Regions from separate parts of the Staphylococcus sp. 231237_7MaSpsaltlick genome, predicted to be linked through region 1. Evidence: riboswitches for the same ligand, from Rfam matches in the RefSeq annotation. Region 1 holds a riboswitch; each other region holds the start of a gene.
The links. A riboswitch is a leader RNA that binds a small molecule or an ion and turns the genes downstream of it on or off. The one in region 1 is predicted to bind S-adenosylmethionine.

Region 1 (3,196 bases):
CGTCTGCTAAATCTTGGTAATCTCCAGCTTTGACCTTGATGTGCGCAGTATTAAATAATCCTTGTGAATGGTTATGATCTAGAGCTTCACCACTTGCAATTTCTTCTTTGTCATCTATCAATATAATTTCCGAAAATAAATTCAAATATTGCACATCCGTTAAAACTTGGCTACCAACTCTTCCTAAGCCAATAATACCTAATTTAGACATACATTACACCCCTTTTTCATTACTGATATATGTTCATAATAATTTATTTTTCATATGGAATAACGTCTTTACCATATTCTTTTTTAATGAATTCTTTCATGTTTTTAGATTGTAAGACTTTTATAAGTGCTTGATACTTTTCATCATCTTTATGTCCTTTTTGCACAGCAACAATATTCGCAAATGGTGATGACTCTGTTTCACTAATAATAGCATCTTTATGCGGCGTTAATCCATTATCTAACGCATAGTTTGAATTCATAATAACTGCAGCACCTTCTTTACTTTCATATGTCTTAGGTAAGAATTCGGCTCCTTGTTTATTATTAAACTTCAAGTCTTTTTTATTTTCTACAATATCTTCAAATTTGGCGTCTTCGATACTAACTCCCTTTTTGATCTTTATTAATCCTTGATCTACAAAGAATGATAAGAATCTGCCTTCTTCAGCTGGATTGTTAGAAACGTATATCGTTGAACCCTTAGGGATATCTTTAATATCTTTATATTTTTTACTATAAACACCCATAGGCGTAGTAAATACTTTTCCAACTTCTTCTATATCGTAATTATGGTCTTTCTTTTCTGCTTTTAAATATGGTGTATGTTGGAAGAAATTGGCATCTACATCGCCTTTATCTAATAGTTTATTAGGTACTTTATAATCATTTACAGTTTTAACTTCTAAATCATACCCTTGTTTTTTCATTTCTTCTTTCGCATGTTTCAGTACTTCACCGTGTGGTGCTGGTGAAGCCGCAATTGTGATTTTTTTATCCTCATCTTTCCCATTTGTGTTGCCACATGCTGTAAGAACTACAGTTAATATTAATGACAAACTTAAAATAATTAATTTCCTCATAATTTATTTCGCTCCTTATGAATTTTAAAGTTCAAACTAAATAAAAAAATACTTTCTCTTAATTTAACAAGAGAAAGTATTCACCTTCTCTTATCTCTAAAAGTTTAATAACTTTTTGTGAATTAGCACCATTTCGTATAACGACGGTTGCTGGGTTTCATAGGGCACGTCCCTCCACCTCTCTTGATAAGAGTAAATTAATATGTAGTTGTAGTGTTTTTATCCTAGCATTACACTCATGTTTAGTCAATAAAATTTTAGAAAATTCTAAATAATACGTTTATTAACTCTTCCAACCCTGTTCCATGTGAAACAAAAGTCTCTTAAACGATTTATGTTTACATAAGGATCATTGCTACATATGCAACAAGGTTATTTAATGCATGAAGTGCAATAGCAGTAGCTAAACTACGTCGTGTTTTTAAATAGACATATACGATACCTATGGCGATAACAAGATACATAACGATTTCTAATGGTGATTGCGCTTCTGTTACATGTAAAGATGCAAAAATAATTACAGATATCACTGACATTACTATGAAATTCAGTTTTTTTCCTAATTCACCAATTACCAAGTGGCGGAAGAGAAACTCTTCAGTAACCGGTGCAATGATTACAATAGAAAAGAACGCAAGCACTGTTGATAATGGGGTACTAAACATTTGTTGAACTATTAAATCGTTTTGTGTTTCTTCAAACTTCCATTGTTCAGGTGCAAACGCATCGACTAACATAGGAAAAATTAATTTAAATATAAATATGACTATAAATGTAATAACAATGAGTTTCCAGTATTTCTTAATATTAAGGAATCCACTTTTCCACTCAATTTTGTAACTATTTTTATGTAATAACATCCATATAAGCATGATAAAAATAAATACACCAATTTCCATTAATAAAGCAGTTGGACTTGACGTATTAATATCACCATTGAAGTGACTATTACCAGAGCCTATATTAACTGCCAATAATATACTCAAAATTATAATTGATAATATAAAATTACTAGCTAAATAAATGATTGGTAGAAAAAAATCTTTACCTCTAATATCCTTCCATCGATATTTCCTTTCATTTTTAAACGGCATCGTAATCCCTCCTAAAAGTTTATACACAATATACTTTTATATTGCACAATTTCTATTTCCATCAAACATTTTACAGTAATTTAAATATATAGTATAGCTGGTCGTTAAAGTTAAATAATTTAATTTTCAATGCGTAGAAGGAATTGAAAAGTGGTATATAGAGATTAAATATACTATACATATTTGAAGGAGTTGTTATCGATGCGTATATTGGTACTAGGCGCCGGCGGTATTGGTGGCTATTTTGGTGGCCGTTTAGCTGAAGCTGGCAAGCATGTTACATTTTTAGTAAGACCTAAACGCAAATCCTATTTAGAACGAAATGGTTTAGCAATTCATAGTGAAAAAGGTGATTATCATTTTAATCCACAGCTCATCACAAAAGACGACCGTGTCGAACCTTTTGATATCGTACTCTTGTCTTCAAAATCTTATCATTTAGATCATGCTATTGAAGATTTAAAACCGTTTATAGATCATCACACCTTAATTATCCCATTACTTAACGGCGTTGCACATGTTCCAAAATTACAAAATGCTTTTGGGAAAAATAAAATCATGGGCGGTTACTGCATTATAGAAACAACGCTTGATAGCACTGGGGAAATCGTTCAAACTAGTCAATTTGATAAACTCTTTTTCGGAGAATTAGATGGTACTGAAAGTAATCGCGCTAAATATGTTGAACAGGCGCTTTCAGGAACAAAAGCTGAATTCATCCTAAACTCAAGTGTTGAACAAGGTATGTGGAATAAATATTTAATGATTACCGTATTATCAGGTGTGACAACACTCATGCATGCGCCTATTGGACCTATTCGTGATAGCGAAGGTGGTATAGAGTTTATTAAGTCCTTATATAACGAGGCTGCTAGTATTATGCGTAAGCATAATGCACCTATCTCAGATCAAATTGTTTCTAAATATATGAAAGCACTAAATCAACTATCTTATCATTTCAAAACTTCAATGCAACGCGATATGGAAAAGGGACTTAATATCGAAACCGATCATTTGCAGGGGTATTTG
Region 2 (3,196 bases), on a different contig from region 1:
CGATATAAATAAACTTTTTAATACGCACGGTGCTAAATATCGTGAATTAGGTCTTAAAGACAAAATGAGTGATCTTACTGATGATGAAAAGTTAGATTTATTATCAACAAATGGTATGTTGGTCAAAAGACCATTAGCTATTTCTGGAGACAAAGTTACAGTAGGTTTTAAAGAAGACCAATATAAAGCAACATGGTTATCTTAATTCCTTTTTTATAAAAAAAGTAATCTCTGTAAGTTGTAAATATAAATAATATATGTAAACGCTTCAACTATTGCTGTGAAAACATTATAAAAATATTAATATGTCAAGAAATAGTTGATTGTATGGTATGCATATGGCATCATTAATATGTAAAATCATTTAGGAGGGGATTCTCGTGGCAGTACCGAGTGAATTAAAATATTCTAAAGAACATGAATGGGTAAAAGTTGAAGGTAATACAGTAACTATTGGTATCACTGAATACGCTCAAGGTGAACTTGGCGACATCGTATTCGTTGAATTACCAGAAGTTGATGACGAAATTAATGAAGGCGACACTTTTGGTAGTGTTGAATCCGTAAAAACAGTTTCAGAACTATACGCGCCTGTATCAGGTAAAGTAGTTGAATCTAACGACGAGTTAGAAGATAGCCCAGAATTCGTAAATGAATCACCATACGAAAAAGCTTGGATGGTTAAAGTTGAACTAAGTGATGAAAGTCAATTAGATGAATTATTAACTGCTGAGCAATATTCAGAAATGATTGGCGAATAATATAACATTGAACTCCATGATATAATTATCTTGGAGTTTTTCTTATAGCACTGTAGATTATTGAAAACTTAGGAATTATATAAGCCTAACAAGTTCATCTTAATTTTAAAAAATGATAAATTATGGTTGTAATAATAAGAAATGTTTTAACTATGTAAATTATGTTTATTGTCACCACGGATTGTGAAGAACTAAGTAGAAAGATTTACTATCAACATTTAGAGGGTGGATGTCATGACGATACTGAACCAAGTAATTGTTGTCGAAGGAAAGTCAGACAAGAAACGAGTCAAACAGGTAATTGATCAACCGATAGAAATTATCTGCACGAATGGTACGATGGGTGTAGATAAATTAGATGAAATGATCGATACTTTATATGACAAGCAAGTATATATTCTTGTAGATTCTGATGATGAAGGTGAAAGAATACGAAAATGGTTCAAACGCTATTTAAGTGAGAGTAGACATATAAGAGTAGATAAAAAATTTTGTGAAGTTGCTCGTTGTCCTAGACCATATTTATCTAGAGTATTGGAAAAACATGGTTTTATAGTAAAGGATGAGGACAAAGTAGCGAAAGCAAGATTGGATTATATAGCTGAAAGGGTAAGTTTATTAACATGAATGTAACAAGTGAACAACGCGTTGACGTCAATAAATATATAAACGAAGATAAGTATCTTATATTTGGTTATACGCCAACATGTGGGACATGTAAGATTTCTGAACGTATGCTAGATATTGCGAATGATATTTTGAAATTACCTACAATAAAAATGGACTTAAACTTTCATCCCGATTTTAGCCAATCGTATGAAATTCAATCTGTACCAGTTTTATTAGTAATGTCAAAAGGTGAAGAGCAAAAAAGAATCTATGCGTTTCAATCGGTGCCTTATTTGTTAGAAAATTTAAAATAGTTATTGACGAAACATTAGTGCAATGGTAGGATTAAAAATAATTAAATAATGAAACTCTTATCACGAGAGGTGGAGGGATGTGCCCTATGAAGCCCGGCAACCGTCTTTAAAAGAAATGGTGCCAATTCACATAAAGTTTTAAAACTTTAGAAGATGAGAGAAGCAATTTTGCTTTCTCTATACTTCGGTGAACATAGAGGAAGCATTTTTTAATTGAAGGAATAGCAACACAAGGAGGAAACACTATGATTGAGTTAAATCAAATAGTCAAAAAGTACAAAACGAAAAAACAGGACGTACTGGCTGTAGATCATGTTGATTTAAGTATTCAATCAGGCTCGATTTTTGGAGTAGTTGGTTTTTCAGGTGCGGGGAAAAGTACTTTAATTAGACTTTTAAATAACCTCGAACAACCGACTTCAGGAGACGTCATTATCGATGGAGATACAATTGGTAAGCTATCAAAATCACAATTAAGAAAAAAGCGTCAAAAAGTGAGCATGATATTTCAACATTTTAATTTACTATGGTCGCGTACTGTATTAAATAATATTACATTTCCATTGGAAATAGCCGGGGTACCTCGCCGTGAAGCAAAACAACGAGCAAAAGAATTAGTAGAACTTGTTGGACTAAAAGGTAGAGAAAGTGCATATCCTTCAGAGCTGTCAGGTGGTCAAAAGCAACGTGTAGGTATTGCACGTGCGTTAGCAAACGAACCAACTGTATTACTTTGTGATGAAGCGACAAGTGCTTTGGATCCACAAACAACAGATGAAATTTTAGAGTTATTATTGAAAATTAAAGAAGAAAGAAATTTGACAATAGTGATTATCACGCACGAAATGCATGTCATTAGACGTATATGCGATGAAGTAGCTGTTATGGAAAACGGTCGTGTGATTGAACAGGGTCAAGTATCCACTGTCTTTGAAAATCCACAACATGCCGTTACAAAACGCTTTGTCAAAGATGATTTAAATGATGATTTCGATGAATCTATTAGTGACTTAGTATCGCTTAATGAAGATGATTATGTTGTACGTTTGAATTTCACAGGGAATAATGCCACGCAACCACTAGTGTCATACATAACGAAAACACATAATATTGATGTGAATATATTAGAAGCTAATATTAAACATACAAAAGACGGTTCACTTGGATTCTTAGTAATTCAATTGGGCGAGGTAAATTCAGAAAAATTCGAAAAGTTCAAAAATGATTTAGAAGCGCAACATGTATCAGTGGAGGTGTTAAGACATGGGTAATTCATTGAGTGACATCCTCCGCGAGATGTTTACAATGCCAAACGTCAGCTGGGACGAAGTTTGGTTAGCGACATACGAAACAATTTATATGACAGTAATTTCGACAATTTTTGCGTTTGTATTAGGTTTAATATTAGGTGTATTACTATTTTTATCAGCTAAAAGTAAATCACCTATAGCAAGAGTTTTCTATAGCGTTGTTTCATTTATAGTTAACTTGTTTAGAGCGATACCATTTATT
Region 3 (3,196 bases), on a different contig from region 1:
ATAAATTAATTTTATCTAACTTTTCCCATGGTAATAATACATCTGTACGACCAAAATGACCATATGCAGCAGTTTGTTTATAAATTGGATGTTTCAAGTCTAACATTTTAATAATCCCAGCGGGTCTTAAATCAAAATGTTCTCTCACTGCTTCAACCAATTCACTTTCATTAACTTTTCCTGTGCCAAACGTATCTATAGAAATAGAAACTGGTTCAGCTACACCGATAGCATATGCAAGTTGTACCTCACATTTATCTGCTAATTCAGCAGCAACGATATTTTTAGCTACATAACGTGCAGCATATGCAGCTGAACGGTCTACTTTAGTTGGGTCCTTACCGCTAAAGCATCCCCCGCCATGACGTGCATAACCGCCATATGTGTCAACAATTATTTTACGCCCAGTAAGTCCTGCATCACCTTGTGGACCACCTATTACGAAACGCCCAGTAGGATTGATATAAAATTTTGTATCCTCATCTAAAAGTGCTTCTGGTACTGTTGGATAAATAACATGATGCTTGATATCATCTTGGATTTGTTCTAATTCAATATCTTCAGCATGTTGCGTTGATACAACAATCGTATCAATGCGATGTGGTTGATCTTGTTCATCATACTCTACAGTTACTTGTACTTTACCATCAGGGCGTAAATAGTCTAATATCTCATCTTTACGTACATCTGATAAGCGTTTAGCAAGTTGATGTGATAAGAAAATCGGTAAAGGCATGTATGTATCCGTCTCATTTGTTGCATAACCGAACATCAAACCTTGGTCGCCCGCTCCTGTAGCTTCTATTTCTTCTTCAGTAGCATCTTCACGATATTCTAAAGCTGTATCGACACCTTGAGCGATATCTGGTGACTGTTCATCAATTGCCGTTAACACTGCCATGGTTTGGCTATCGTAACCGTATTTAGCACGCGTATATCCAATCTCTTTAATTGTTTCTCGTACCACTTTTGGAATATCAACATATGTTGTTGTTGATATTTCACCTGAAATTAACGCCATACCAGTTGTTACTGTAGTCTCACAAGCAACACGTGCATGAGGGTCGTCTTTTAATATTTCATCCAATATAGCGTCAGATACTTGATCCGCTATTTTATCAGGATGTCCTTCTGTTACCGATTCTGAAGTGAATAATCTTCTATTGTAAGTCATAATTTGCTCCTTTAGTTTTAAATTACGAAAATTCTCTCTCTGTTGAGCTCATTAAAAAAGCCTTCTACACTATCAATAAATAGAGAGAAGGCCCTTATACGTCCATTCGCTCTTATCGTTCAGACGCTATTTGTCTGCAAACGGTTTGGCACCTTTCTTCGTATTAAGAAGAGGTTGCTGGGCTTCATTGGGTCCATGTCCCTCCGCCACTCAGGATAAGAGAATCCGTTAAGTTCTATAGTACAGAATCAACGATATAATGTCAATTTTACATTTATTAATATTTATTTAAAATTCCTTTTAAATTGGTATGGACTAATGATATATATGTGTTATACTCTGTAATTGTAAAGGCTTACAATAACTAAATAGCGTTGGAGGGATTAGTATGGCTGTAGATACATACACTTATACAAGCAAAATTGAAAGTATTTTAGACAAAAAATCTTCATTATTTCAATTATCTACAACACAGTTGTATAATAAAATTTTAAATAATGATGAAGGCGAACTTACCGAATTAGGTGCAATTAACGCTAGAACAGGTAAATATACAGGTCGTTCACCAAAAGATAAGTTTATTGTAAATGAGCCATCTTATAGAGATGATATTGACTGGGGTAATGTTAATCAACCGATTGAGGAAGAAACATTTTTAAACTTATACGATAAGGTACTAAATTATTTAGACAAAAAAGATGAACTATACGTATTCAATGGTTATGCAGGCAGTGATAACGACTCACAATTGAAATTAACTGTTGTAAATGAATTAGCGTGGCATAACTTATTTGCTCAAAATATGTTTATCCGTCCAAATTCAAAAGAAGAAGCACAAGAAATCAAACCAAACTTCACAATTATTTCAGCACCGCATTTTAAAGCCGATCCAGAAATTGACGGCACAAACTCAGAAACATTTATCATCACATCTTTCAAACATAAAGTCATCCTCATTGGTGGTACTGAGTACGCTGGTGAAATGAAAAAAGGTATTTTCTCCGTAATGAACTATTTACTACCTAAAGATAACATTATGAGCATGCACTGTTCAGCTAACGTTGGAGACAAAGGTGACGTTGCTTTATTCTTCGGTCTTTCTGGAACTGGTAAAACTACACTATCAGCTGATCCAACGCGTAAGCTTATTGGAGACGACGAACATGGTTGGAACGAAAATGGCATCTTTAACATTGAAGGTGGTTGTTACGCAAAAGCAATTAACCTTTCTTATAAAAAAGAACCTCAAATTTATGACGCTATTAAATACGGTACCATTTTAGAAAATGTTGTAGTTGACGAAGATGGTGACGTTGACTTCGATGATAATCAATACACAGAAAATACTAGAGCAGCATATCCAATCAACCATATTGAAAATATTGTAACACCATCTAAAGCGGCTCACCCTAATACAATTATTTTCTTAACTGCAGACGCTTTTGGTGTTCTACCACCAATTTCAAAATTATCCAAAGATCAAGCAATGTACCATTTCTTGAGTGGATTTACTGCTAAATTAGCTGGTACAGAACGTGGCGTAACTGAGCCAGAACCTTCATTCTCTACATGCTTTGGTTCACCATTCTTACCTCTAAACGCTAAAGTTTATGCTGATTTATTAGGCAACTTAATTGATCAACATGATGTTGATGTTTATCTTGTAAACACTGGCTGGACTGGTGGTAAATATGGCGTAGGGCGTCGTATTAGTCTAAGTTACACGAGACAAATGGTAAATCAAGCAATTACTGGAGAATTAAGAGAGGCTGAATATATTAAAGACGATATGTTCGGTTTAGATATCCCAGTAGAAGTTGAGGATGTTCCTCAAACTCTATTGAACCCTATTAATGCTTGGAGTAAGCCAGAAGCATATAGAGAACAAGCTCAAGATTTAATCAATCGTTTCAAACATAACTTCGAAAAATTTGGAGTAGAAGTAGATGATTTAGCAACACACGGCGGGTTCAAATAATATTTAATATCACAAATATCATATATAAAATAGAGGAGCGGGCG
Region 4 (3,196 bases), on a different contig from region 1:
AAGCGTATTTGTCTTTATTGGCTCAAACAGTGAATATGATTTACATCATCCGAAGTATGATCCGGATGAGCGTATTTTAGAAAAGGTACCAGATTATTTTGTTACTTTTGTACAAAAGCTATTAAATGAAGTTTAATTATAATTAGTGCTATTTTGTATTAATCAGAAACATATTGGGTATTGAATATATAAGTAAAATGTATTAAGGAGTGTTTACTTATGTCTGCTCAAGATCCTAGAAAGAAATTTTCAAACAAAGATTTTCCAAAGCAAGAACAACCTGTTCCTGGACTACAACAACAATTAGATCCTCAACCAGATTGTGGAGAATCATCATATACAGGCCATCATAGATTAGAAGGTTATAAAATGTTAGTAACTGGTGGTGATTCTGCAATAGGTCGTGCTGCTGCAATTGCGTATGCAAAAGAAGGTGCCGATGTTGCAATTAATTACCTCCCTGATGAACAAGTCGATGCTGAAGAAGTGAAACAGGTAATTGAAGCTGCTGGCAGTAAAGCAGTGCTTATACCGGGTGATATTCGAAATGAACAATTTAACTATGACTTGGTTGCACAGGCACATCAAGAATTAGGTGGATTGGACAATGTGACGTTAGTCGCTGGTCATCAGCAATATCGAGAAAGTATCAAAGGCTTTGATACAGCTTCCTTTACAGAAACCTTTGAAACGAATGTTTATCCTATATTTTGGACAGTACAAAAGGCGATAGATTATTTAAAACCCGGAGCAACGATTACATTGACATCTTCTGTTCAAGGTTATAATCCAAGTCCAATATTGCATGATTATGCTGCAACCAAAGCGGCAATCATTTCATTGACCAAAAGTTTATCTGAAGAATTAGGTGAACAAGGTATACGTGTTAATTGTGTTGCACCTGGTCCATTCTGGTCACCGTTACAAATCTCAGGAGGACAACCTCAATCGAAGATACCGACCTTTGGTCAAAAGTCAGTACTTGGACGTGCAGGTCAACCTGTTGAGTTAGCAGGTGTATATGTCCATCTCGCAGCTGAAGAATCTAGCTATACAACTGGTCAAGTGTATGGTGTTACAGGCGGAACCCAAATAGATTAAACAACAAAAAGTTAGAAAATCTGGAAGTTGATTTTCTAACTTTTTATTTATGAGGAGTAGAACAAATGAAAAAATTCGAAGCAGCAAAGTTAACAAAGCAACAAAACTATAAGTTATTGAGTGGTAGTGTTATCCCAAGACCCATTGCATTTGTAACATCACAAGATGACAAGGGCATGCTCAATGCAGCCCCTTTTAGTTTCTTTAATGTGGTCAATAGTGCGCCACCGATGATTATGCTATCAACAACTCGAACGGCAGGCAAAAGGAAGGATACTTCCTTAAATATCGAAGCAACTGAAGCATTTGTTGTGCATATAACAGATGAAGCTACTGTAGAACAAATTAATCGTACAGCAGCTCCAATTGCAAGGTCATTGAATGAATTAGAACGAACAGACTTAACATGCGTTGATTCTGATATCGTATCTGTACCTGGGATTGAACAAGCTAAGATACGCTTAGAGTGTAAATTGGATAGAATTATTCCCTTAGGTGATAAACAAGAGGGATCTGATTTAATTATTGGAGAAGTTGTGATGTTTCATATTGATGATACAGTTTATATAGAACCGCATAAGATTGATTCTAAAGCATTAGGAGCTGTGAGTCGGTTAGCTGGAAATAATTATGCGAATCTTGGACAATCTTTTATCATTGAACGTCCAACAGAATAGTAATGCACATGTTACATCATCAATGTCTACTCTGTAGTTGTTTATTAAAGGAATAAGTTTGACAAAGTTCAGATTAAATATTAATATTTAGCAGTATTTGACGTTAACATTCAAGAGTTCTTGTAGTAAAAAAATAAAACATACTTATCAAGAGAAGTGGAGGGACTGGCCCTATGATACTTCGGCAACATGTAAAAGCGTGTGCCAAATCCAGTAGCAACTATTGCTAGAAGATAAGGAGCTTAAATTAACTCTTTTCTTCAAATGGATGAAAAGAGTTTTTAATTTTTATAAGATATTAAACCGTTAAATCATAATTGATATCAAAGGAAGTAGGTTGAATATGAAAGAGCAGTATAAAGGCAATGCTTGGGCATTGATTCCTTTAATCGTCTTTGTGGCGATGTTTCTAGGTGTTGGTATAGCGACGGGTGATTTCACGACAATGCCATTAAACGTTGCAATTATTGTGGCCTCTATCATTGGCTTGTTATAAAATAGAAAAGAATCGTTTCAACAGAAAGTTGAAATATTCACGAAAGGTGCAGGACACTCTAACATTGTGTTAATGATGTTGATTTTCCTATTGGCTGGTGCCTTTTCACAAACAACGGAAGATATGGGTGGTGTAAAATCCACTGTTAATCTAGGTTTATCAATTATTCCAGAAAATTTAATCATAGTAGGCTTATTTATTATTTGTATGTTTGTGTCTGTTTCTATGGGTACATCTGTAGGAACAGTTGCTGCAATCGCACCTGTAGGCTTCGGATTGAGTCAAGCAACAGATGTATCAACGGCGATTACAATGGCTACAGTTGTAGGTGGTGCGATGTTTGGTGATAATCTATCGATGATTTCTGATACGACAATTGCCGCAGTACGCACACAAAAGACAAAAATGAGTGACAAATTTAAAGTAAATATAAAAATAGTACTTCCTGGGGCAATACTGACTATTATTGCACTATGGTTTTTAACAAATGGTGCACATATCGATGCGACTAAAAATTATGATTATAATATAATTAAAGTTATACCATATTTATTGGTACTTATACTGGCATTAGTAGGAATTAATGTAATCATTGTCTTAATTGGTGGTACTTTACTATCTGCGATTATAGGATTGGTTGATCATTCATTTGGCTGGAAAGGGCTATTAAGTTCAATATCAAAAGGTATTGTCGGCATGGAAGATATTGCAATTATTGCATTGTTAATTGGTGGTTTAGTTGCGTTGATTCAACATAATGGAGGCATTACGTGGTTATTAAATTTTGTGCGTAATAGAGTTAAATCGAAACGTGGAGCAGAACTGGGTATTGCCGGATTGGTAAGTGCTGCAGATATTGCTACAGCGAATAATACGATTTCTATACTTATGGCCGGTCCTTTAGCTAAAGACATCGCTGATG

Region 2: linked by a shared signal. The riboswitch ahead of ACF91D_RS12745 (methionine ABC transporter ATP-binding protein) and the one ahead of ACF91D_RS02710 (MetQ/NlpA family ABC transporter substrate-binding protein) in region 1 are both predicted to bind S-adenosylmethionine.
Region 3: linked by a shared signal. The riboswitch ahead of metK (methionine adenosyltransferase) and the one ahead of ACF91D_RS02710 (MetQ/NlpA family ABC transporter substrate-binding protein) in region 1 are both predicted to bind S-adenosylmethionine.
Region 4: linked by a shared signal. The riboswitch ahead of ACF91D_RS16460 (Na+/H+ antiporter NhaC family protein) and the one ahead of ACF91D_RS02710 (MetQ/NlpA family ABC transporter substrate-binding protein) in region 1 are both predicted to bind S-adenosylmethionine.

Annotation. Positions count from the first base shown of each region.
Region 1 is NZ_JBICNX010000001.1:548,030-551,225, forward strand. It holds gene ACF91D_RS02705 (lactate/malate family dehydrogenase) at 1-211, opposite strand, end outside; gene ACF91D_RS02710 (MetQ/NlpA family ABC transporter substrate-binding protein) at 255-1,073, opposite strand; SAM riboswitch class I at 1,161-1,266, opposite strand; gene ACF91D_RS02715 (CPBP family intramembrane glutamic endopeptidase) at 1,412-2,167, opposite strand; gene panE (2-dehydropantoate 2-reductase) at 2,369-3,196, shown strand, end outside.
Region 2 is NZ_JBICNX010000005.1:403,633-406,828, forward strand. It holds gene ACF91D_RS12725 (arsenate reductase family protein) at 1-205, shown strand, start outside; gene gcvH (glycine cleavage system protein GcvH) at 381-761, shown strand; gene ACF91D_RS12735 (toprim domain-containing protein) at 996-1,388, shown strand; gene ACF91D_RS12740 (thioredoxin family protein) at 1,385-1,684, shown strand; SAM riboswitch class I at 1,739-1,844, shown strand; gene ACF91D_RS12745 (methionine ABC transporter ATP-binding protein) at 1,930-2,955, shown strand; gene ACF91D_RS12750 (methionine ABC transporter permease) at 2,948-3,196, shown strand, end outside.
Region 3 is NZ_JBICNX010000007.1:245,261-248,456, forward strand. It holds gene metK (methionine adenosyltransferase) at 1-1,174, opposite strand, end outside; SAM riboswitch class I at 1,284-1,396, opposite strand; gene pckA (phosphoenolpyruvate carboxykinase (ATP)) at 1,563-3,152, shown strand.
Region 4 is NZ_JBICNX010000008.1:85,412-88,607, reverse strand. It holds gene ACF91D_RS16475 (amidohydrolase) at 1-136, shown strand, start outside; gene ACF91D_RS16470 (SDR family oxidoreductase) at 220-1,101, shown strand; gene ACF91D_RS16465 (flavin reductase family protein) at 1,167-1,778, shown strand; SAM riboswitch class I at 1,920-2,018, shown strand; partial or broken gene ACF91D_RS16460 (Na+/H+ antiporter NhaC family protein) at 2,122-3,196, shown strand, end outside.